Regions from separate parts of the Parageobacillus galactosidasius genome, predicted to be linked through region 1. Evidence: riboswitches for the same ligand, from Rfam matches in the RefSeq annotation. Region 1 holds a riboswitch; each other region holds the start of a gene.
The links. Region 1 has a riboswitch for thiamine pyrophosphate ahead of thiC (phosphomethylpyrimidine synthase ThiC). Riboswitches for the same ligand answer to the same signal wherever they lie in the genome.
Positions count from the first base shown of each region.

Region 2: another riboswitch for thiamine pyrophosphate. It lies ahead of thiM (hydroxyethylthiazole kinase); the one in region 1 lies ahead of thiC (phosphomethylpyrimidine synthase ThiC).
Region 3: another riboswitch for thiamine pyrophosphate. It lies ahead of tenA (thiaminase II); the one in region 1 lies ahead of thiC (phosphomethylpyrimidine synthase ThiC).

Region 1 is NZ_NDYL01000001.1:196,443-203,975, forward strand. It holds gene B9L23_RS01100 (thiamine pyrophosphate-binding protein) at 1-577, opposite strand, end outside; gene B9L23_RS01105 (aminotransferase class I/II-fold pyridoxal phosphate-dependent enzyme) at 604-1,773, opposite strand; gene B9L23_RS01110 (NAD-dependent succinate-semialdehyde dehydrogenase) at 1,986-3,443, opposite strand; gene B9L23_RS01115 (hypothetical protein) at 3,676-3,861, opposite strand; gene thiC (phosphomethylpyrimidine synthase ThiC) at 3,839-5,560, opposite strand; TPP riboswitch at 5,931-6,045, opposite strand; gene B9L23_RS01125 (methyl-accepting chemotaxis protein) at 6,109-7,362, opposite strand.
Region 2 is NZ_NDYL01000002.1:563,678-571,210, reverse strand. It holds gene B9L23_RS12285 (HAD family hydrolase) at 1-333, shown strand, start outside; gene B9L23_RS12280 (long-chain fatty acid--CoA ligase) at 596-2,278, shown strand; gene B9L23_RS12275 (DUF6044 family protein) at 2,429-4,096, shown strand; gene B9L23_RS12270 (glycosyltransferase family 2 protein) at 4,109-5,140, shown strand; TPP riboswitch at 5,201-5,312, shown strand; gene thiM (hydroxyethylthiazole kinase) at 5,374-6,183, shown strand; gene thiD (bifunctional hydroxymethylpyrimidine kinase/phosphomethylpyrimidine kinase) at 6,198-7,001, shown strand; gene thiE (thiamine phosphate synthase) at 7,013-7,533, shown strand, end outside.
Region 3 is NZ_NDYL01000001.1:660,836-668,368, reverse strand. It holds gene tenI (thiazole tautomerase TenI) at 1-567, opposite strand, end outside; gene B9L23_RS03615 (energy-coupling factor transporter transmembrane component T family protein) at 584-1,366, opposite strand; gene B9L23_RS03610 (ABC transporter ATP-binding protein) at 1,380-2,831, opposite strand; gene B9L23_RS03605 (ECF transporter S component) at 2,852-3,439, opposite strand; gene tenA (thiaminase II) at 3,426-4,121, opposite strand; TPP riboswitch at 4,231-4,338, opposite strand; gene B9L23_RS03595 (YbjQ family protein) at 4,412-4,726, opposite strand; gene B9L23_RS03590 (class I SAM-dependent rRNA methyltransferase) at 4,883-6,067, shown strand; gene B9L23_RS03585 (MFS transporter) at 6,129-7,328, opposite strand.

The sequences.
Region 1 (7,533 bases):
TGTCTTGAACACGCAAAATATCTTGTTGGCTTGGGGCGGGTTTTGGAACGATTGTTTTTGGAAAAATAACTTCATCTATCTTTGCGAGAAATACGTCTTCCGGAAGCGATACGACAACAGGCCCCGGTCTTCCTGTTTGCGCAACACGAAACGCCCGTTGAACAAGTTCAGGGATTCGCTTCGCATCTTTGATTTCTACCGCCCATTTTGCAATCGGCTGGAAAAATTGCTCTAAATCGACTTCTTGAAACCCTTCTCTGCCGCGAAAATCGTTGTGCACTTGGCCTAAAAAAACGACCATCGGCGTCGAATCTTGCTTTGCCGTATGGACACCAATCGCCAAATTCGCGCCACCGACTCCTCTTGTCGCCAGCACCACTCCCGGTTTTCCTGTCGCTTTCGCGTAGCCCTCCGCCATAAAAGAGGCGCCTCCCTCATGACGAGCAGAAATAAGCTGAATGGAAGGTTCATCAAAAATAGCGTCCATTAGCGGCAAATAACTTTCTCCCGGCACGCAAAACACGTGGGAAATTTCTTCGCTTTTCAAACAATGGACAATCGCCTTCGCCGCCGTAATTTTGCCCTTTTCCTGTTTCACCGCTTCTACTCCTCCCAATTTACTTGTTTGAGTCGGTCAGCCACTTGTTGTAACCGTTCCATCGAAACGGAAAGCGATAACCGAACATATCCTTCTCCTGATGGACCAAACGCTGTTCCTGGTGTAACAATTACTCCCGCTTCTTTGAGCAATTTAGTCGCAAATTGTTCGGAAGAGTATCCTTTTAAAACAGGTATCCATAGGAAAAACGTCGCCTTCGGGGGATGAACATTTATGCCAAGCGAGCGCAAAGCTTTTACCATCATATTCATCCGCTGTTCATATATTCGATTGTTTTCTTTGACCGCTTCATGATCGCTTGTTAACGCTGCCGCCGCCGCTTTTTGGACCGGAATAAACTGGCAAGTATCCATATTGCTTTTGATGATCGACAGCGCTTTAATCATATCGCGATTCCCAACAATGTATCCGATTCGACAACCGGCCATATTGTAATTTTTCGATAACGAACCAAATTCCACCGCTACTTCTTTCGCCCCATCTACTTGCAAAATGCTTGGAGCTTTAAATCCTTGAAACGTAACAAAAGAATAAGCCGAGTCATGAGCAATGAAAATATGATATTGTTTCGCAATCGAAATAGCTTCAGCAAACGTATCGATTTCGACAGTCGCAGCTGTTGGATTGCTGGGGTAGTTTAAAAACATTAATTTCGCATCCCGATAAATTCCTGAAGGAACGCTCGAAAAACTCGGCTTATATCCGTTTTCCGAATCAAGCGGCAAACGAACGATTTTTCCTCTTGCTAAATGTACAGCTGTGCTATAAACCGGATAGCCAGGATCTGGAACTAACACGGTCTCCCCTGGATGAAGAATCGCTTGTAATAAATGGACAATTCCTTCCTTGGAACCGATTAATGCCAACACTTCTGTATCTGGGTCTAACTCTACGCCATATTCCCGTTTATAAAAGAGCGCAACCGCTTCTCTATACTCTCGGCACCCGGCATATGGAGAATACGTAAAATTTTTAGGATTATCCAGCTCTTCCTTTAATTTCTCCACCACAAAAGCAGGCGGCGGCAAATCGGGCGCCCCTATCCCTAAATCGATCACATCTACTCCTTTTTTCATTAGTTCTTCTTTCTTTTGCTGAAAAACAGAGAACAAATATGGCGGCATGCTTCTTATGATGTCAGAATAAACGTCCATACGTATCCCCTCACATCCATTAAATGGTCCTTTCCCTCTTACTCTATGCTTCTCATTGGCTATTTAACTCTTTTTCGAAAACGGTTGTAAAAAATCAAGAAAACAAAAACGGCCAGTATAATCACATAATGATTAAACTGGCCGATGTCTATTTTTACAAACCGCCGGCAAAGACGGTGGAAATAGACTACGCAGTTTTATATTTAGGGGGCTCAGCTAGACCGTATCCCCATGGAAACATATTTTAATTCCACAAATTCAAAAATGCCCTCTTTTCCTCCTTCTTTTCCTAGCCCCGATTGTTTCACACCGCCAAACGGCGCTTCCGCTACGGCTGGAAAGACGTCATTAATGCCAATAATTCCATACTCCAGCTTCTCCATGACTCGATACGCGCGATGAATCGAATCCGTAAAAATATAAGCTGCTAGCCCATATGGCGTATCATTCGCCTGACGAATCGCCTCCTCTTCCTCCTCAAACGGCTGCAGCGGCAGAAGCGGACCGAACGTCTCTTCATTCATTACTCTCATCTCTTTCGTAACGTTCACTAACAGGGTCGGTTCAAAGAAGTATCCTGGATACGGACCATCCCATCTCTTTCCGCCGTAAATGACCGAAGCTCCTTTTTGTACAGCATCCTCTAAATGCCGCTGCACTTTTTGCACTGCCTCTTCATTAATTAGCGGCCCGATATCCGCCGTTTCTTTTGCGCCAATGTCAATCGATAAACGGCGTACTTTCTCCGTTAGTTTTTCGAGAAAATCATCCCAAATCGTTTTTTGCACATATACGCGGTTGGCGCAAATACACGTTTGCCCGCAGTTGCGGAACTTGCTGGCAAGCGTCATCTCGGCTGCCAAATCAAGATCGGCATCATCAAATACGATAATCGGCGCATGGCCGCCTAGTTCTAAAGAAAGTTTTTTTACATGATCCGCGCTTCCTTTCATCAACAGACGTCCGACTTCCGTCGAACCGGTAAACGTAATCAGCCGCACATCGGGATGGTTCATCCAGCACTGCCCGATTGAAACCGCATCGCCAGTAACGAGATTGACAACTCCTTTTGGAATCCCTACTTCTTCTAATATTTTTACAATCTGATAAGCGGTTAACGGCGTTTCTGGAGCCGGTTTTAATACAACGGTGCACCCTGCCGCAAGTGCTGGCGCTAGCTTTCTTGTAATCATCGAAGCCGGGAAATTCCACGGAGTAATGGCAGCGACAACGCCGATCGGCTGCGGAATGACCATTAGCCGTTTATGTTTATTGGACGAAGGAATAATTTCTCCATACAGGCGATTCGCTTCCTCGGCATACCAAAGAAAGTAACTTGCCGCTGAATCAATTTCTGCCCTTGCCTCTTTTAACGGTTTTCCTTGCTCTGTTGTCAAAATGGAAGCAAGTTCTTCTTTATGTTCCAGCATTTTTTCATACGCGGCATATAACAATTGCGACCGTTCTCTTGCTGTTTTTGCCGACCATTTTCGAAATGCTTGGCTGGCTGCGCGCACCGCTTGTTCCGCTTCCACTTCATCGCCGTATGAAACTTCCGTAATCGTTTCTAACGTGGCGGGATTTTGAACAGGAAGCGTGTTGCCATTATGTGCTTCCAACCATTGTCCATCAATAAAAATTGTTTTTGTATAATTGGGAAATTTGGTCATATATAGTTTCCCTCCAAAATAAAAATCTGATTGTAAATAATCACTAGACATTTTTTATTGTTATCCATCATGCACCATATCCCGCCGCAACCAATCAAATAAACTTTTTCATGAAATATATATAAAAAAACTTAAAAGAAATGACTAAAAACAAAAATAAAAAGGCTAATTCATTTCCCGATTTCCGTCCTGCAAAACGGGAGATGAATTAGCTATATATTTGACAATCCCCTTAATAATATAAAATCTCTATATAATGGCATTTGACACATTTTCGCATAAACGGTGTCTCAAAAAATGAATGCTGGCAATTTTTTTGAATATGGGCAATTTGCTGTTCCAATTTAAGAATTTTCTCCTTCAATTCGGCAATTTCCTTTTGCAATTCTTGAACATCATCGATAGAGAGATGAGCCATTTTCGACAAACTCCTTCGCTTTTTGTTTCATCCCTTCTTCCCTCACCGTTTTTTGCAGCTCATGTGAAATTTTCATCGAGCAAAACTTCGGCCCGCACATCGAACAAAAGTGCGCGACTTTCGCCCCTTCCGCCGGCAATGTTTCATCATGATATTCCCGAGCTCGATCTGGATCAAGCGAAAGGTTGAACTGATCGTTCCAACGAAACTCAAAGCGCGCTTTTGATAACGCGTCATCCCGCCGTTGCGCTCCCGGGTGCCCTTTTGCTAAATCGGCCGCGTGTGCTGCGATTTTATAAGCGATCACTCCTTCGCGCACATCATCTTTATTCGGCAACCCTAAATGCTCTTTTGGCGTCACGTAACAAAGCATCGCCGTTCCGTACGCGCCAATGATCGCTGCTCCGATCGCGGATGTAATGTGGTCATATCCCGGCGCGATATCGGTCGTAAGCGGTCCTAATGTGTAAAACGGCGCACCTTTGCAAATTTCGATTTGCTTATCGACATTTTCCTTAATTTTATGCATCGGCACATGCCCTGGTCCTTCAATCATCACTTGCACATCATGCTTCCAAGCGATTTCTGTTAATTCTCCGAGCGTCTCCAATTCAGCAAACTGCGCTTCGTCATTCGCATCGGCAATCGAGCCTGGGCGCAGCCCGTCTCCAAGCGATACTGCAATATCGTACGTTTTCAAAATCTCGCATATTTCTTCAAAATGCGTGTATAAGAAGTTTTCTTCATGGTGGGCTAAACACCATTGCGCCATAATCGAGCCGCCGCGTGAAACAATGCCAGTCGTTCGGTTTACCGTCATCGGTATGTAACGAAGCAGCACCCCCGCGTGAATCGTAAAATAGTCCACCCCTTGTTCCGCTTGTTCGATGAGCGTATCACGGTAAATTTCCCACGTTAAGTCTTCGACGACGCCGTTCACTTTTTCAAGCGCTTGATAAATCGGAACCGTCCCGACAGGTACAGGGGAATTGCGAATAATATATTCTCGTGTCGCATGAATGTGTTTTCCCGTCGATAAGTCCATAATCGTGTCTGCTCCCCAGCGCACCGCCCAAAGCATTTTTTCGACTTCTTCTTCAATGGATGATGTGACTGCGGAATTGCCAATATTCGCGTTAATTTTTACATGAAAACGACTCCCAATAATCATCGGTTCACTTTCCGGATGGTTAATATTCGAAGGAATAATCGCTCTGCCTGCGGCAACTTCTTGACGCACGATTTCCGGATCTATATTTTCGCGAATCGCAACAAATTCCATCTCCGGCGTAATAATCCCTCGTTTTGCGTAATGCATTTGCGTCACAGTTTTTCCTTTTTTTGCGCGCAGCGGTTTTCTCTCGAAAGGCAGAGTAATCTCTGATTGCTTCCCATTACGGAATCCGTTATCTTCCGGTTTCACTGGACGCCCCTCGTATTCTTCAACGTCGCCCCTTTCTAAAATCCAGCGTTTTCTTAGCGGCGGCAATCCTTTTTGAATGTCCGGCTGAAAATCAGGATCGGTGTAAGGACCGCTTGTGTCATAAACACGAACAGGTTCATTTTCGATGATTCCTGTTTCTGTCTTTGTTGGACTTAACGTAATTTCTCTCATCGGAACACGAATATCCGGTCTTGAACCTTCGACATACACCTTTTTACTCTCAGGAAATTGCATAAAAGATTTGATGTTTTGCATGTAACTCCTCCTAGTTACTAAAATCTATAAAAATCGACTCATCGCGATGGAACCAGCAAAACTGCTTGCCGCTCAGGAAACACCTGAGTTCCATCAGGAAGGGAATTTCCCTTGTCATTCACCCGCTGTGAAAGACACCCCGTGGATCGCTTGTCAGCGACGGCATCTGTCGTGCACCATTCCTTCCATCGGTCAGTACACGACAACGATTTTAGTAACCAGGTCTACACCTCCTTAAAATAATAGTGAGGACCTGAAGTTACACCAAAACGCGGGGCGGAGATAGGAGAATATATGCGGAAATAAAAATCGGGTTCTCTAAGAGAACCCGACGGAACGCAAATAGCGAAACGTACGCAACAAACGCATACACTCCCGCTATCTACTTCCCTACGCTGGTATAACCCAGATCAGGTTCAAAGGGTCAAAGAACTTAAGCGCGTTCTTTTCTCAGTCCAAGCTATTGGACTCCCCTAGTAGATAAGCGACAAACTTATTTAATTTTTCTTAATATTAACATACTTATAAAGCAATGTAAATACGCTTCCTTATACGGTGAACCGTTTTAACATTGTTTGCATATTTTCTGCCATTTTGCTTAACGATGATGCCGATGAAGCAATTTCCTCCATCGATGCCATTTGTTCTTGTGTTGCCGCCGAAACATTCGCTGATCCAGAAGAAGTTTGTTCCACAATCTCCGTCATATGTCCAATGGAAGCGGCCACCCGTTGCACGTTTTCTGTCATTTGCTCGATCGCTGTGGATACTTGTTCGATTTGGGCATTGACTTCGCCGATGGATTGGCGGATTTGTTCAAACGACTGTCCAGCCGTTTGCACAACATCAAGCCCTTGCGATACTTCGCTAACTACGGTTTCCATCGATTCGATCGCTTTTTCCGTTTCTTCTTGGATATAGCCGATCAGCTGCGAAATTTGCTGTGCGGATTGAGCAGACTGTTCCGCCAATTTGCGAACTTCATCCGCCACAACGGCGAACCCTTTTCCTTGTTCTCCAGCCCTTGCCGCCTCAATCGCCGCATTTAAGGCAAGTAAATTCGTTTGCGAAGCAATTCCTGTAATCACCTGCGTAATCTGGCCGATTTCATTCGAACGCTCTCCAAGCGCTTTAATAACTTGTCCAAGTGATTGGACATGGTCATAAATAAACTGCATCTGCTCTTCCATTTGCGAAATCGACTGTTTTCCCGATTGCGCTTTTGCCGATGTTTCATTTACGTTCGTAGACACGCACTTCGTATTCGCAGCCACCTGCATAAGCGTATCGGAGATATCGTTCATCGCTGACGACGTTTCTTGCGCCGTTTTGACTTGCTGTTCCGAACTTGAGGCAATTATCTCCATTGTTGACGCAATTTGCTCCGTTGCTTTCGTCGTCTGTTCCGCAATGGCGGTTAACTGTCCGGAAAATTGCGTCATCTCATCGGAATGGCGTTGAACGTTGGCGATGACTTCTTGCCACGCTTGGGCCATTTTATTGAGCGAAACGGCAATCGGTTTTAACTGTCTCACTTCATCCATAGGAACACGCGCCGATAAATCTCCATTGGTCATCTTATCTAAATGCTGATTGATAATAGCGATCGGGGCAATAAATCGACGATAGTTTAATATCGCAGAAACGACTCCGACTACAGCCCCAAATAATATAGTCGCAACAAGCGTCCACCAAAACGCCGCGCCGCTAATGCCATTCGCCATACATACACCAAGGCCGATGAGAGCGGTGCCAGGTATGACAATGAACATCGTGCGTAAAATATAACTATGCAGCGACAACCTTTTTCCCACCTTTTTTCTAATATTAAAGAATCTTACTATTAATTATATCGGATATATTCACCTCTTTTTTATATTTCTAGTATAATATTACAAAACATAAAACAAACCGTTACCCTTTTTCATTACTACTTACTCTGCTCTTTTTCAAACACATAAAATGCCTATCCG
Region 2 (7,533 bases), on a different contig from region 1:
GTGCTCATTTTAATGACAAATAGCCCAGAACCGGATAGCGAAGCGATTTTACACAAACTAAAATTAGCAGATGTTTTTCATCATAAAATTTTCCAAGCGGGCAAGCCGATCAAAACGGCAAGCCATCTGCAAACGATTCGGGATCGTTATCATATCCAGTATGAAGAGATGATAAGCATCGGCGACAATTTGGAAAATGACATCCTCCCGGCGCGCCGGCTTGGCTGCCGCACCATTTTTATCGATGCGTACAGATTGGCTAAGCACGGCGACGCCGATATCATTGTCGCTTCGATGTCGGAATGCGTCCCTGTCCTGCGCCGCTTCCTATAATGCCGGCATTGCGATGTCCTTTTATTTTGGCGCCTTGGTTAGCAAATAGCTTTTACGGGGAGCGGGCGGCGGGGAATTTATTTCAAATAATATTCGGAAAATTATTGAAATTATCAGTAGAGCGTAGTATGATAAAAGAAAACATATACATACTAACTGGTTGGTTAATAGATAATGTATAACAAGGAGTAATAGGAAGAATAACAGAAGCGTATTTTTTTGTAAACGCTTTCTAAATTTGTTGTTGAGGGAGGAGAGGTGAATGAATAATCGCCATTTTCCATATTGGCCAAAACGGTTGAGCAAAACGCTGACCGTGCCGGAAACGACGATCGTCGATCATTTAGAAACGACAGCGAAGCGCTACCCTCAAAAAACCGCTATCCACTACTACGGCGCCTCTTACTCTTACAAACAATTATGGGAGCAAGTCAACGCGCTTGCCGGCTACCTGCAGCAAAAACTTTCCATCCAACCAGGCGACAGAGTGCTTTTATACATGCAAAATTCCCCGCAATTTATCATTTCCTACTATGCAATTCTACGTGCGGAAGCGATTGTTGTTCCGATTAATCCGATGAATACAACCGAAGAGCTTTCGTTCTATATTCAAGACTGCGAAACGAAAGTTGGCATTATCGGGCAGGAACTGTTTGCTAAAGTGGAGCCGCTATTATCTACAACCCCTCTCGAACATATCATCGTCGCCGCTTATTCGGACTATATTTCCGAATCTACGCCAATCGCGCTGCCAGATGAAGTCGCACTGCCGCGGCAATCGTATGACCGCGGACATGTATGCTATTGGGTCAATTGTTTAGAAGCAAATCTTGCGCCGAACCCATATCAAGGCCATGTCGATGATATTGCTGTGCTTCCATATACATCGGGAACAACGGGAGTGCCAAAAGGGTGCGTTCATTCGCACCGGACGGTAAACGCCAACATTGTCAGCGCCTATCATTGGGCAAACGTAACAAGCGATACGGTTTGCCTCGTCACCTTGCCGCTCTTTCACGTTACCGGAATGGTCCACAGCATGCATCTTCCAATTTTTGCGGGCGCGGCGATGGTGCTGTTGACCCGTTGGAATCGCGATAGTGCCGCGCGTTTGATTGAAATGCATCGCTGTACACATTGGGTCAATATTAGCACGATGCTTATTGACTTTTTGGCCAATCCGTCATTGTCAAAATATGATATTTCTTCTCTTGCTAGCATCGCTGGCGGGGGCGCGCCGCTTCCAGAAGCGGTCGGAGAAAAATTGTTTAAGCTGACAGGAGTGCAATATATGGAAGGATATGGGCTTTCCGAAACGATTTCGCATACCCATTTCAACCCGCCGGATCGTCCGAAATTGCAATGCTTGGGCATTCCATCGTTTGACGTCGACGCCCGCATCATTGACCTGGAGACCAGAAAAGAGCTTGGCGTCGGGGAAATCGGGGAAATCGTCGTGCACGGCCCACAAGTGTTTAAGGGATATTATCGCCGTGAAAAAGAAACGGAAGAAGCGTTTATTGAAATCGATGGAAAACGGTTTTTCCGCACCGGCGACATTGGGCGGATGGACGAAGACGGATATTTCTTCATTGTCGACCGCGTCAAGCGGATGATCAATGCGTCTGGGTATAAGGTATGGCCGACCGAAGTTGAATCGTTGCTCTATAAGCATCCGGCCGTGCAACAAGCGTGCGTCATTGGTGTTCCTGATCCGCGCCGAGGAGAAACGGTGAAAGCATTTATTGTGCTTCAAGATGAGTACGTCGGCAAAATCACAGAAGAAGAAATTATCGAATGGGCGAAAACGCAAATGGCCGCCTATAAATATCCGCGCATCGTCGAATTCCGTTCGTCGCTGCCGATGACATCAAGCGGAAAATTATTGTGGCGGAAATTGCAAGAAGAAGAGTATCAAAAATTAGAAAAAGGGGCAAAAACATGAAAGTGTTTGCATAATCAGCAACATAAGGCCGCTTCCAAAAAGCAAAAGCTGCTTTTTGGAGCGGTCTTTTTTCTATGATAGAAAAGATGCATATTTTTCCTTTTTCGTTAGAAAATAAAGGAAGACATTTTAAAAATGGAGGGGGATGAGGTGCCGACAATAGAAAAGCAACTCCTGTTTTTCTCATTCCTTGCAATCGCCTTGTTTGTATCGCCGTATTTTCTGCTTGGCGAAGATGCGCATATGCGTGTGCATGATAATTTAGATTCCAATATTGCATGGTATAAAGTCGTCACAAAAAGCGGAGAGTTATTTGGTTCGGTTCATGCGGTCATCCCGCAAATTATTAACGGGTTGCCTCGAAATGCGTTCGGTACGGAATTTAGCGGAATCGTTTGGCTTCACGCGCTATTTCCATCCATTTACGCATATGGACTTAGTCAGGCGATTACTCGCGTGTTTGCGTTTATCGGGATGTACTTGCTGTTAAGGAAATATGTTGTTCCAGATGAAAAATGGGTATGGATTCGCATTGGAGCGTCGCTTGCTTTTGCGCTGACACCGTTTTGGCCATCAGGGATGCTTAGCACGCTTGGAATGCCGCTTGCGCTGTGGGCGCTTCTGAACATCCGCGCTGGCGAGCGTTCATGGGTAAACTATCTTGTGCTTACGCTATTGCCGTTTTATTCGAGTCTCGTGCTCGGTTTCTTCTTTTTCCTTAGTGCGATGGGAATATGGTGGCTTGTCGACGTCATTCGCGGGAAAGGATGGAATTGGCGCTTTTTCTTTGCCATTGTGTACATGACGGCCATTTATTTGGCGATTGATTACCGCCTTGTTCATTCGCTGTTATTTTCTGATGAACCGACAAGCCGTGATGAGTATTTTCATGCCCGCTTGCCGCTTTGGCGTGTCATACGTCTAATTTTTAAAAACTATATTCTCGGCCATACGCATGTGATGACGGTACACGGACTGATTATTTTGCCGGTGACGTTAGTGGCGTTGTATATCGTTTGGAAGAAAAAGTTATGGAAGCGGGAAAAGCTATTTGTATTTTTACACGTATTGAATTTTGCGCTGTCGACGTGGTACGCGTTTTGGTTTTATAAAGGCTGGGTCCCGTTAACAGAACGTTTTGATCTTCTGGATAAATTTAATTTTGCCCGCTATCACTTTTTGCGGCCGATGGTCATTTACGTGCTGTTTGCCATTTCCCTTAAAATTTTATGGCAGCAAGGCCATTCATGGAAAAAGGCATGTTTTGCAGCGATTGCCTCTCAGTTAGTCGTTCTCACCGCTTTTAACGAGGAAATTGCGCATCGCAATAAGCCGTCGTTTCGCGAGTTTTATGCGGAAAAGCAATTCCAAGAAATAAAAGAGCACATCGGACTGCCGGTTCACAAATATCGTGTCGCCAGCATCGGCATTCACCCGGCAATCGCGCAATATAACGGATTTTACACATTAGATACGTATAACAATTTTTATCCCCTGTCATATAAACATAAGTTTCGCCAAATTATCGCAAAAGAGCTGGCGAAAAACAAAAAGCTGCGCGAATACTTCGACGAATGGGGCGGACGTTGCTATATTTTTGTCGACGAGTTAGGAAAACATTATATGTTTAACAAGAATTCAAAACGAACGATTAAACATTTACAGCTAAATACGAATGTATTTCGCGAAATGGGCGGCCGTTATATTTTCTCGGCATTGCCGATTGAAAACGCAAAACAAAATCAGCTGACGCTTGAAAAAGTGTTTCATTCCAAAGAATCGGCATGGACGATTTATTTGTACAAGGTGATACCGTAAGGAGGGGTTAACATGAACGAACCAATGCTTACAATTGTTGTGCCGTGTTATAACGAAGAGGAAGTATTGCCGGAAACGATTCGCCAGCTCCGCAATCTGCGGGAGGAGCTGATTGCCGAGCGCCTTGTTTCTCCTGAAAGCACGTTATTATTTGTCGATGACGGAAGCGGTGATGCGACATGGGACATTATTTATAAAGCAAGCTTGCGTTATCCGGAAGTAAAAGGGGTGAAACTTGCGCGCAATGTGGGGCATCAAAACGCGCTGTTAGCGGGGCTGTTTGCTGCGAAAACGCGTTCTGATTGCATCGTTTCGATCGATGCGGATTTGCAAGATGATATTTCCGTCATTCGCGATTTTGTCCAAAAGTTTCATGAAGGATATGAAATTGTGTATGGGGTGCGCAATAAGCGCGATACGGATACGTTTTTTAAACGCCACACTGCTCAATGGTTTTATAAACTGATGAGAGCAATGGGAGTCGATCTCGTTTATAACCATGCCGATTATCGGTTAATGAGCCGGCGGGCGGTAGAGGAACTCGAACGGTTCGAGGAAGTGAATTTGTTTTTGCGCGGAATCGTGCCGCTGCTAGGGTTTCGCTCCACAACCATCTATTATGATCGGAAAGAGCGGTTTGCAGGAAAAACGAAATATCCGCTCAAAAAAATGATCGCGTTTGCCCTTGATGGGATCACTTCGTTTAGCATTACGCCGATTCGCATTATTTCGCTCATTGGATTTGTTTCCTTTTTCGTCAGCTTATTGTTTGGAGTATATTTTCTTCTTTTAAAATTTACCGGCCATACGCAAACAGGCTGGACATCGCTCATTACATCCATTTGGTTTCTCGGCGGCTTGCAGCTTATTGCGTTTGGGTTGATCGGAGAATATATTGGGAAAATTTATAAAGAAACAAAACGGCGCCCCCGATACATTGTCGATCTTGATTTATTTAATTTGCCGATGCCGCAGCCGTGGCACCAATCTCCTTCACTAAGTGAAGGATCAACGATGCCGGAAATTTCAAAACACCGTTCATAATGTGATATTTTTACTTGCAATATGTGAAAAGAAGGAGTAGACTCTTTTGTGAAAAACTATATATTGTTTTGCGGGAGCTTGCGGAAGCAGGCTGAGAGTACGGCTAATTCCGCCGTTGACCGTTCGAACCTGTTTGGGTAATGCCAGCGCAGGGAAAGTGACTGTGGGATTCGTATACACTTTGCTTGCGCGCAAAGTGTTTTTTTATTCGCAAAAAAGGGAGAGGATGGGAAATGAACAACCAAGAAGCGATAAACGCATTGCAAATGGTTAGACAAGCCAATCCGCTTGTACATAACATTACGAATGTGGTCGTAACGAATTTTACGGCAAACGGCCTGCTTGCGTTAGGTGCTTCACCGGTCATGGCGTATGCGAAAGAGGAAGTTGCGGATATGGCAAAAATTGCGGGGGCGCTCGTCTTAAATATCGGAACATTAAATCCAACAGAAGTGGAAGCGATGATCATTGCCGGAAAAGCGGCAAACGAAGCTGGCGTTCCTGTTATTTTCGATCCGGTTGGCGCCGGGGCGACGCCGTATCGCACGGAGACGGCGCGAAACATTGCGAGCGCGGTCCAACTGTCTGTCATTCGCGGCAATGCGGCGGAAATCGCGAATACTATCGGCGAATCGTGGACCATTAAAGGCGTCGATGCGGGAGAAGGCAGCGGGGATGTCGTATCGCTTGCGAAAAAAGCGGCCAAGCAGCTGAAAACAGTAGTCGCCATTACAGGAAAAGAGGATGTTGTAACAGATGGAAATACGACGTATATCATTCGTAACGGGCATCCGTTGTTAACGAAAGTGACCGGAACTGGCTGCTTATTGACATCTGTTATTGGCGCATTTGCGGCTGTAGAGCGGGATGTGTTAAAAGCGGCGGCGGCGGCGCTTGTCATCTATGGAGTTGCCGCGGAAATCGCTGCGAAAAATGCAGGAGACGAAGGACCGGGCAGCTTTCAAATCGCCTTTTTGGACGCGCTTTTCCGCGTAGGAGCGGATGAGATTAGCCGATACGGTCGCATTGAACGAGGAGAATGAAGGGAGAGAAAATCATGGTATATAAAGCGTTAACGATTGCCGGTTCGGACAGCGGCGGCGGTGCTGGGATTCAAGCGGATTTAAAGACATTTCAAGAATTGCGTGTATTTGGGATGTCCGCATTAACAGCGGTAACGGCGCAAAATACACTCGGCGTGCAAGGAGTATACCCATTGTCGCCGGAAGCGGTCGCGCAACAAATTGAATCCGTCGGAACCGATTTAGGAGCGGATGCTGTAAAAACCGGGATGCTGTTTAGTGCGGAAATTATTGAAGTGGTTGCTTCGAAAGTGAAACAATTCGGGTGGGAACGCCTCGTCGTCGATCCGGTCATGATTGCCAAAGGCGGTGCTCCGCTATTGCAAGAAGAGGCGGTCAGCGCATTAAAAACGCATTTGCTTCCGCTTTCGATGGTGGTTACCCCGAACATTCCAGAAGCAGAAGCATTAACCGGCCTTACGATTCGAACGATTGAGGACCGTAAGGAGGCGGCGAAACGTCTGCATGAACTAGGAGTGAAATACGTCGTGATCAAAGGCGGCCACGACGATGATGGAGAAGAAACGGTCGATGTATTATATGACGGAAGTGAATTTTTCTATTTCACAAGCAAGCGAATCGATACAAAACATACGCATGGAACAGGATGCACGTTTGCCGCGGCGATAACGGCAGAGCTCGCAAAAGGAAAAACAGTGCAAGAAGCAGTGCAGACAGCGAAATCGTTTATTCAAGCCGCCATTAGTCATGAATTAGGCATCGGCCACGGTCACGGCCCGACAAATCATTGGGCGTACCGGGAGAAACAAGCGCGGTAGGTGAGTGGAAAGTGGCCCGAATTGCAAGCGAAGTAATGAGAGAACGATTGAAAGTATATTTTATTATGGGAAGTACAAATTGTAAAAAACAGCCATTAGAAGTATTAACAGAAGCGATTGATGGCGGAATTACGCTGTTTCAATTTCGCGAAAAAGGGAGCGGTGCGCTTGTCGGTGAACAAAAATACGAGTTCGCCAGACAGCTGCAAAATATTTGCAAAAAGCGCGGCATACCGTTTATCGTCAATGACGATGTCGAACTAGCGTTAGCTCTTGATGCCGATGGTGTGCATATCGGGCAGGATGATGAAGATGCGCGCATCGTCCGCGAAAAAATCGGCGATAAAATTCTTGGAGTGTCGGCACATAATTTGAAAGAAGCGCAAGCGGCGATCGCTGCTGGTGCCGATTATATCGGAGTTGGACCAATTTATCCAACGAAATCGAAAGAGGATGCGAAGAAAGCGCAAGGCCCTGAGATTATTCGCTTTCTTCGTGGTCAAGGAGTCGATATTCCGCTTGTGGCCATTGG
Region 3 (7,533 bases), 460 kb from region 1:
GCCAACAGGATCTTCAGCAAAAAATACTGCTGACATGACGGCAATCCCGTGCGCACCAGCTTTCAGTACTTGTTCTGCATTATTGGAATGGATGCCGCCAATCGCGATAACAGGAATATTCACGTGATTGACGACACTTCGCAATGATTCTATTCCGCGCGGCGGTACCCCTACTTTGCTTCCAGTAGCAAAAACGTGGCCGTATATACAATAATCAGCACCGCTTTCTTCCGCTTCCATCGCTTCCGCGATCGAATGAACCGAACAACCGATAGACAACGAAGGAAAATGATGTTTTACTTTCCGCACAGACAAACTATGGTGCGCAAGCTGGACTCCTTTTACTCCAAAAACCACCGCCACATCAATTCGGTCGTTCACGATGATTTTTCTAGGCGGCACTCCTTGCTTGATTAACGCTGTAAGAAACTCGGAAATTTCCCTTGCTGTTTTCATTTTTTCCCGCACATGAATCGCGTCTACATATGGATGAACGCGGGCGCAAATCGCAACGAACTGGTCTAAAGGCTGTTTTCCTGTTGAAATGATATGAAGTTGTCTTTCCATTCTGATCCCTTGCTTTCTACCGCACATCTTCCACCGGAATGTACGGATAATAAATCCCGGCGTAATAAGCCGCTGCTGTCACCACAATCAAAACAGCAACAAGGACGATATCATATTTACTAAACCCGATTTCATAATAAAACGTACGCTCTGCGCTGTTGGAAAAACGCTTTGCTTCCATCGCAACAGCGATGCGCTGGGCACGGCGGATGCTTTGTGATAAAAGCGGAATCGCATACCGCTTCATTTTTTCGAACAATCCGTTATGGACAACCCCTCGTACTTTTAACGCGTTTCTTACAGTTTGAAATTCCTCGATCATAATCGGAATTAAGCGAACGCCTGCTAAAAAGCTGTAAGCGTATTTTGGCTTTAATTTTAACTGCTGCATCAGCGAATAAAATAAGCGGACCGGTCTTGTCGTTAGGGAAAACAAAAGCCCAAGGAGCGCGAACGAAAGCGCTCGAAATCCAAGATGCATTCCGCGCAAAAAGCTTTCTTCCGTCACATGGATAAGCCCCCAGCGAAACCATGTCGTCGAACCTTCACCAAACAAAATCATCGATGACGCGGTCGACACAAATACAAGAAAAAACGGCAAAAACAATAGCAGCAAAAACCTCCATGGATAGCCGGTATACAGTATAAATAACAAGAGAAGACCGAACGAAAAATTGATTAAAACATTTGGGTTGTGTACGAATAAAACAACGATAAACAACAAAATGAGCACCATAAGTTTTAAGCTCGGATTCGTATGATGCAACCATGTTTCTCGATAATGAATGTTCCATTTCATCATCTATACCTCCCTACACGGACAGCACAGCCGCTTTGGATGGATGAGGAGAAATCCGTTCATCTTTCACCAGCTGCCCGTCTTCAATCACCCATCTTCTTGTGGCAAAATATTTGACAATGTTCTCATCATGGGTGACCATCATAATCGTTGCTCCTTGCTCGCGATACGATTCCAATAACTCAAGCAGCGCAAACGTATTTTTTGCATCTTGCCCAAACGTTGGTTCATCGAGCAGGAAAATTTGCTGTCCGCTTACGATCGATGCAGCCACACTTAAACGACGCTTTTGTCCCATGGAAAGTTGGTATGGATGCTGATTTTGCTGTTTTCGAAGGTGGAATCTCTGCAGAAATTGTTCGACCGTTTCCGTAATTTCCGCTTCTTCTCGTTTTTCTAAACGAAGCGAATAAGCAATCTCCTCTCGTACAGAATTAGTAACAAACTGAAATTCCGGATTTTGGAAGACAAATGCAATCAAACGATGAAGCTGTTTTAACTGCTTGCTGTCTTTTCCGTATAACTCATACGTCCCGTCTGTGCGAATGAGCTTCATCAGCGCATGCAAGAGCGTACTTTTCCCAGCGCCGTTTTTGCCGGTAATGGCAATCCATTCTCCTGCGCATACGGTCGCTTCTTCCACGCGTATTTTGACATCGCGCAGGCGATAGCCTTGGAACTCGCGAAGGCGGATAATTTCCTCTTGGCGAACATTCACTCGCTGGCGTTGCCGCTTCGCTATATATTCATCCCATACACCGGGATACCAAATTCCTTGTGAAGCAATGATATCTTTGTAATCGGAAAACACCGTTTGCGCTTTATCATCAGCAATGATCTCGCCGTTATCATTAAATAAAATAATCCGATCGACAAAATCGAGTATATGATCGATTTTATGTTCGACAATGATGACCGTTTTATCATGGGCAATTTGTTTCACCGTCCGCCAAATCGCTTCCGTTCCTTCTTCATCAATCATTGCCGTTGGTTCATCCAAAAACAGTACATCTGGATCTAACGCCAATACGGAAGCAAGGGCGAGCCGTTGCTTCATTCCTCCCGATAGTGTATGAATATCGGTATGCGGCTCTACAAAAAGACCAACTGTCTCTAGCAGCTTCTCGATCCGCTCTTTCATCTCTTCGCGCGGCACACCGATATTTTCGAGCGCAAAGGCGATTTCTTCATCGACAAACGGCATGCAAAATTGCGAATCGGGATCTTGGAAGACGTAGCCCCAATTATCGGGAAGCTGCACTCGCTCTGCTTTCATCGGAATATCGATCGAATGCGGAATCAAGCCCGACAGCACTTGCAACAATGTTGATTTTCCGCATCCGGATGGACCGAGCAACAACACTTTTTCTCCTTCGTAAAACGTGATCGATAAATCTTTAAATAACAATGTATCTTTTCCAGGAAATTTCAAGCGCAGCCGTTCAACAGATGCTATCGGTTTCATCGGTTCACACGCCACCTTTTTTAACGATCAAGCGCATCGTAATCTTCTTTCGAAGCCGGGCGCAACATTTGCGTCACACCAGTTTTTTCTAACGCTTTTACTAAAGAAACGGCAAAAACACCGGCAATCACCACTGCGCCAATAAAGCGGGCAATAAGGAATAATGCCAAGTTCCAAGGAGCCAGCGATTCAATATACCCTTTATAAAAATCCATCACAAGCGAGCCAATCGTCGCACCAATCGCCCCTAACGACACGACCAATGCGTCAAACCGTTTATAACGGAACGCAGCAAACACCACTTCCGCCAAAAGCCCTTGAACGACTCCGTAAATAAGCACCTCTAGCCCCCACTCTGAGCCCATAATAAATTCTCCAGAAGAAGCAGCAATTTCCGCTAACAGCGCAACACCTGGCTTGCGGATCAGCAAATATGCCACCGATGCGGCGATAAACCACATGCCGTAAATCAATTGATCAACATGAAACCCAAATGGCTTAACAAAGTAATAGAGAGGTCCCCAAATTTTATAAATGATCCCAAAAACGACAGAAATCACGATTGTCGTTAAAATATCAACGAGCTTCAATCCTTTAGTTGCTGACATGTTCTTTGATCTCCTTTCTTGCTGATGGCCATGTTTCTAAGCGATATGCCATCTCCCAAAATTCGTATTCATATTCACTGCTAATAAGAAAATGCTGTTCCATCCGTTTGCGATCGGATTCGGTGACTGCTTCCGCAATCGCATCCAAACGGGCGATTTGTTCTTCTACTAAGCTGCGAAACCATTCGGAGCTATATGTTCCAATCCATTTCTGATAGATCGGCTCTTTCGGCTTGCAGTCCTTTAGCCTCTCGCCAATCTCATAATAAAGCCAGTAGCACGGCAAAATCGCTGCAATCACATCACCTAAATGCCCTTCGTACGCAGCCCGGTACATATGCGACGTATACGCGTATGCGGTCGGCGCAGGAATAAATGACGCTTTTTCTTCCTCCGTGATCCCAAGCAGCTCGGAAAACGTTTCATGCAAAGATAATTCTGCTTCACATGTGCTTTGGGCATGATGCGCCATGCTCGCGATTGTCTTTGCATCTGGAGACTTCGCTGCCCCAATTGCCTGGACTCTCGCAAAATGGTGCAAATAATACTCATCTTGCATCACATAATAGCGAAAACGAGTAAGGTCTAGCGTTCCTTCCCCTAACTCTCTCACAAAAGGATGGCGAAAGCTTGCCTGCCAGATCGGATCGGCCTTTTTCCGCAATTCCATCGCAAATGACATCTTTATCTCTCCCCCCTCTTTTTATAAAAAATAAACACCACTTCCTTTACGATGCGTAAAGAAAGTGGTGTTGCACACATAGTCGTCGAAAAAACACAGAAAAACCCACGACTGCGCCACTCCACTTCCCTACGCTGGTATTACCCAGATCAGGTTCTAAGGGTCTCAAAGGCACACTTTGATCTCAGCCTTTCTAAAGGCCCCCCTAGTGGATTGCGTCCAATATAAAAAATTTTCCCTTGTTTGAATTTATCATATCACGGTAAATATCATTGTCAACCCTTTTTTTACTATTCCACGATGACTGCTGTACCGTATGCCAAGATTTCCGACGTATTCGCCATAATTGCCGCTGTAGCGACTCTTACGCCGATTACCGCATTTGCTCCTTGGCGTTTCGCCTCGTTTATCATGCGTTCAATCGCAATTTTTCTCGCTTCGTCCATCATTTCGGTATACGCCTTGATTTCTCCGCCGACAATCGTTTTCAGACCAGCCATAATGTCTTTGCCGATATGTTTTGACTGTACCGTATTTCCTTGTACAAATCCGATATACTCTTTTATTTGTTTTCCTGGTACATAGTCCGTCGTTGCGATAATCATCACAATCCCTCTTTTCTTTTCATCTATGCTTATCGTTATTCTGTTTAGAAGAAAATAGTCCTGCCAAATGTCGACAAACTTGCCTGCGTTGCGTCTTTGTCCGCAATTCTGTATCATAGAAAAAGCAAACGACTATATCATAATGGAGTGGAGAACGTGGCAAACGTATTTTTAAAACGAAAGCGAAAAAAACGGCTGGAACAAGGACATCCATGGATTTTCCAAAGCGAAGTCGATTATATTGAAGGAGACTTTGAACCAGGCGATTTTGTGGACGTATATAATCATCAACGCTACTTTTTGGCAAAGGGCTATATTAACCCGAAATCGCAAATCATTGTGCGCGTTTTGACGCAAAATCCTGATGAAGAGCTAAATGAACAATTTTTTGTCGACCGAATCCGCAAAGCATGGGAATATCGTGAGCGAATGATTCCCGGCGTTCGCTCATGCCGCGCTATTTACGGTGAAGCTGACTTTTTACCGGGGCTGATCGTCGATAAATACGAAGACGTGCTTGTCGTTCAAATTCTTTCCCTCGGGATGGAAAAACGGAAAGACTGGATTTTGCGCGGTTTGCTTGAAGTATTTAAGCCAAAAGCGATTTATTTGCGCAATGACGTGTATGTCCGCGAGCTAGAAGGGCTAGAGCAAGAAAAAGGCTTTTGGTATGGCCAGTCGGAAACGGAAGTGCTGATTGAAGAAAACGGCGTCAAATATATCGTCGACATTGAAAACGGGCAAAAGACGGGATTTTTCTTCGACCAAAGACAAAACCGAGCGGCGATTAAACCGCTCATTAACAGCGATACAACAGTGCTCGACTGTTTTACCCATACTGGCTCGTTTATGCTCAATGCGTGCTTATATGGTGCGAAACACGTCACTGCGGTCGATATTTCCGAACACGCCATTGAAACAGCAAAACGCAACGCCGCACTCAATGGCTTTACCAACGTCGATTTTGTCGTCGCCAATGCATTCGATTATTTGCGCGAAGCGGTTCGCGATGGAAAGAAATGGGACGTTGTCATCATTGACCCGCCAGCGTTTGCGAAATCAGCTCAAGCCGTTCCGAAAGCGCTGCGCGGCTATAAAGACATTAACTTAAACGGCTTAAAGCTTGTCAAAGATGGCGGCTTTTTCGTCACAGCGAGCTGCTCGTACCATGTTCACGCTGATTTGTTCCAAGCGATGATCGAAGAAGCGGCGTTTGATGCGAAGAAAATTTTGCGGCAAGTGTACTGGAGCGGCGCCGGCTACGATCATCCAAAGCTGCTTGCTGCCGATGAAGGCGACTATTTAAAATTTGCCATTTATGAAGTGCATTCGCGCAGATAGCTAAATGGTTCCATTTTCTAAACAAAAAAACGCTTAGGACTGTCATACAGTCCTAAGCGTTTTATTTTTTATGCAAAATATATAAGTAAAAGCTAATAGAAATCAACACGGATAGTGCGGCAGTTATATAAATGCTAGAGTAACCGAACCAATGGCCAATTTGCCCAAAAACCATCGCTCCTACTCCGACCCCTAAATCGAAAAAGGCGAAAAAGGTCGCATTTGCCATTCCTTTTCGGTTTTTTGCCGCTTTTTCCACAGACCATGCTTGCAGTGCTGGCTGCACCGTTCCAAACCCTAGCCCGTAAAGAATCGCTGCGATAAACAAAATCGCATTGCTTGGCAGCCAAGCCAACAATAACATTGCAATGAAAATCAGTGCAGCACCTGGTATAAACACCGCCTGATGGCCTTTTCTATCATACAACCGGCCGGCAAACGTTCTTGTTACCATTAACGCAAGCGCATATAGCAAGAAATACCATTGGATTCCTGAAATTCCTTTTTGTGCAGTATATAGCGGCAGAAATGAGGCAATTCCTCCAAATGTCACCGTAAGGAAAAATAGCAAAATTGAAGGCTCTAGCGCGCTTTTTTCATAAATATCCCATTTATTACGCGCTTGCACTTGCGGCTGTCCGATTTTTTTATATGTAATATTCGAAGCAAACAATAGTGACGCCAAACCTAAAACGGCACAAATCAAAAAAAGATGGCGGAATGACAACATTCCGGCGAGCAATAACCCCATAGATGGCCCAAAAGCGAGCGCTAAATTCCCTGATAGTCCATAATACCCCATTCCTTCGCCTCTCCGGCTGGCAGGGATAATGTCCGTGGCAATCGTTCCGGAGGCAGTAGTCGAAAACCCCCACCCAATGCCTTGAATAACCCTCATCATAAACAACAAAAAAATGCTCGCAATAAAGCTGTACGATCCGACCGAAAGGACAAAGATCGCAAGCCCTAGCAAAAATACAAAACGCCGCCCCTTTGTTTCTAACGCATGCCCGGCAAACGGCCGCACCATTAATGCCGCAAATGTGAAAATCCCGACCACTAAACCGATCAGCTGGTCATTGCCGCCAAGATGCTCGACAAACAGCGGAATCGTCGGCAATGTCATTTGAAATCCAAGAAAAACAAAAAAATTAGCTAAACAAATAAGTATAAAATCTTTTGTCCAAATTTTTTCCTTCGTTGCATCTATGATGTTTTGACTTTGTGGTTCCCCCACCGCAAACTCCCTCCAATCATTCATTTTAAACCGAACACTCAATACAGTTTAGTGTAACATAAATAGATAAATTTTTTATGTAAAAAGCTTATTGGAAATTTATAAAAATATGTTCAGCTTATTTTTTCGCTATCATTCATAAAGCCAATTTCCCCCAATATATCTCCTTATCAAATAAGCCATATCCTGCTCGCTAGGATAACATTGACCAATCTGATATATTGCTTCT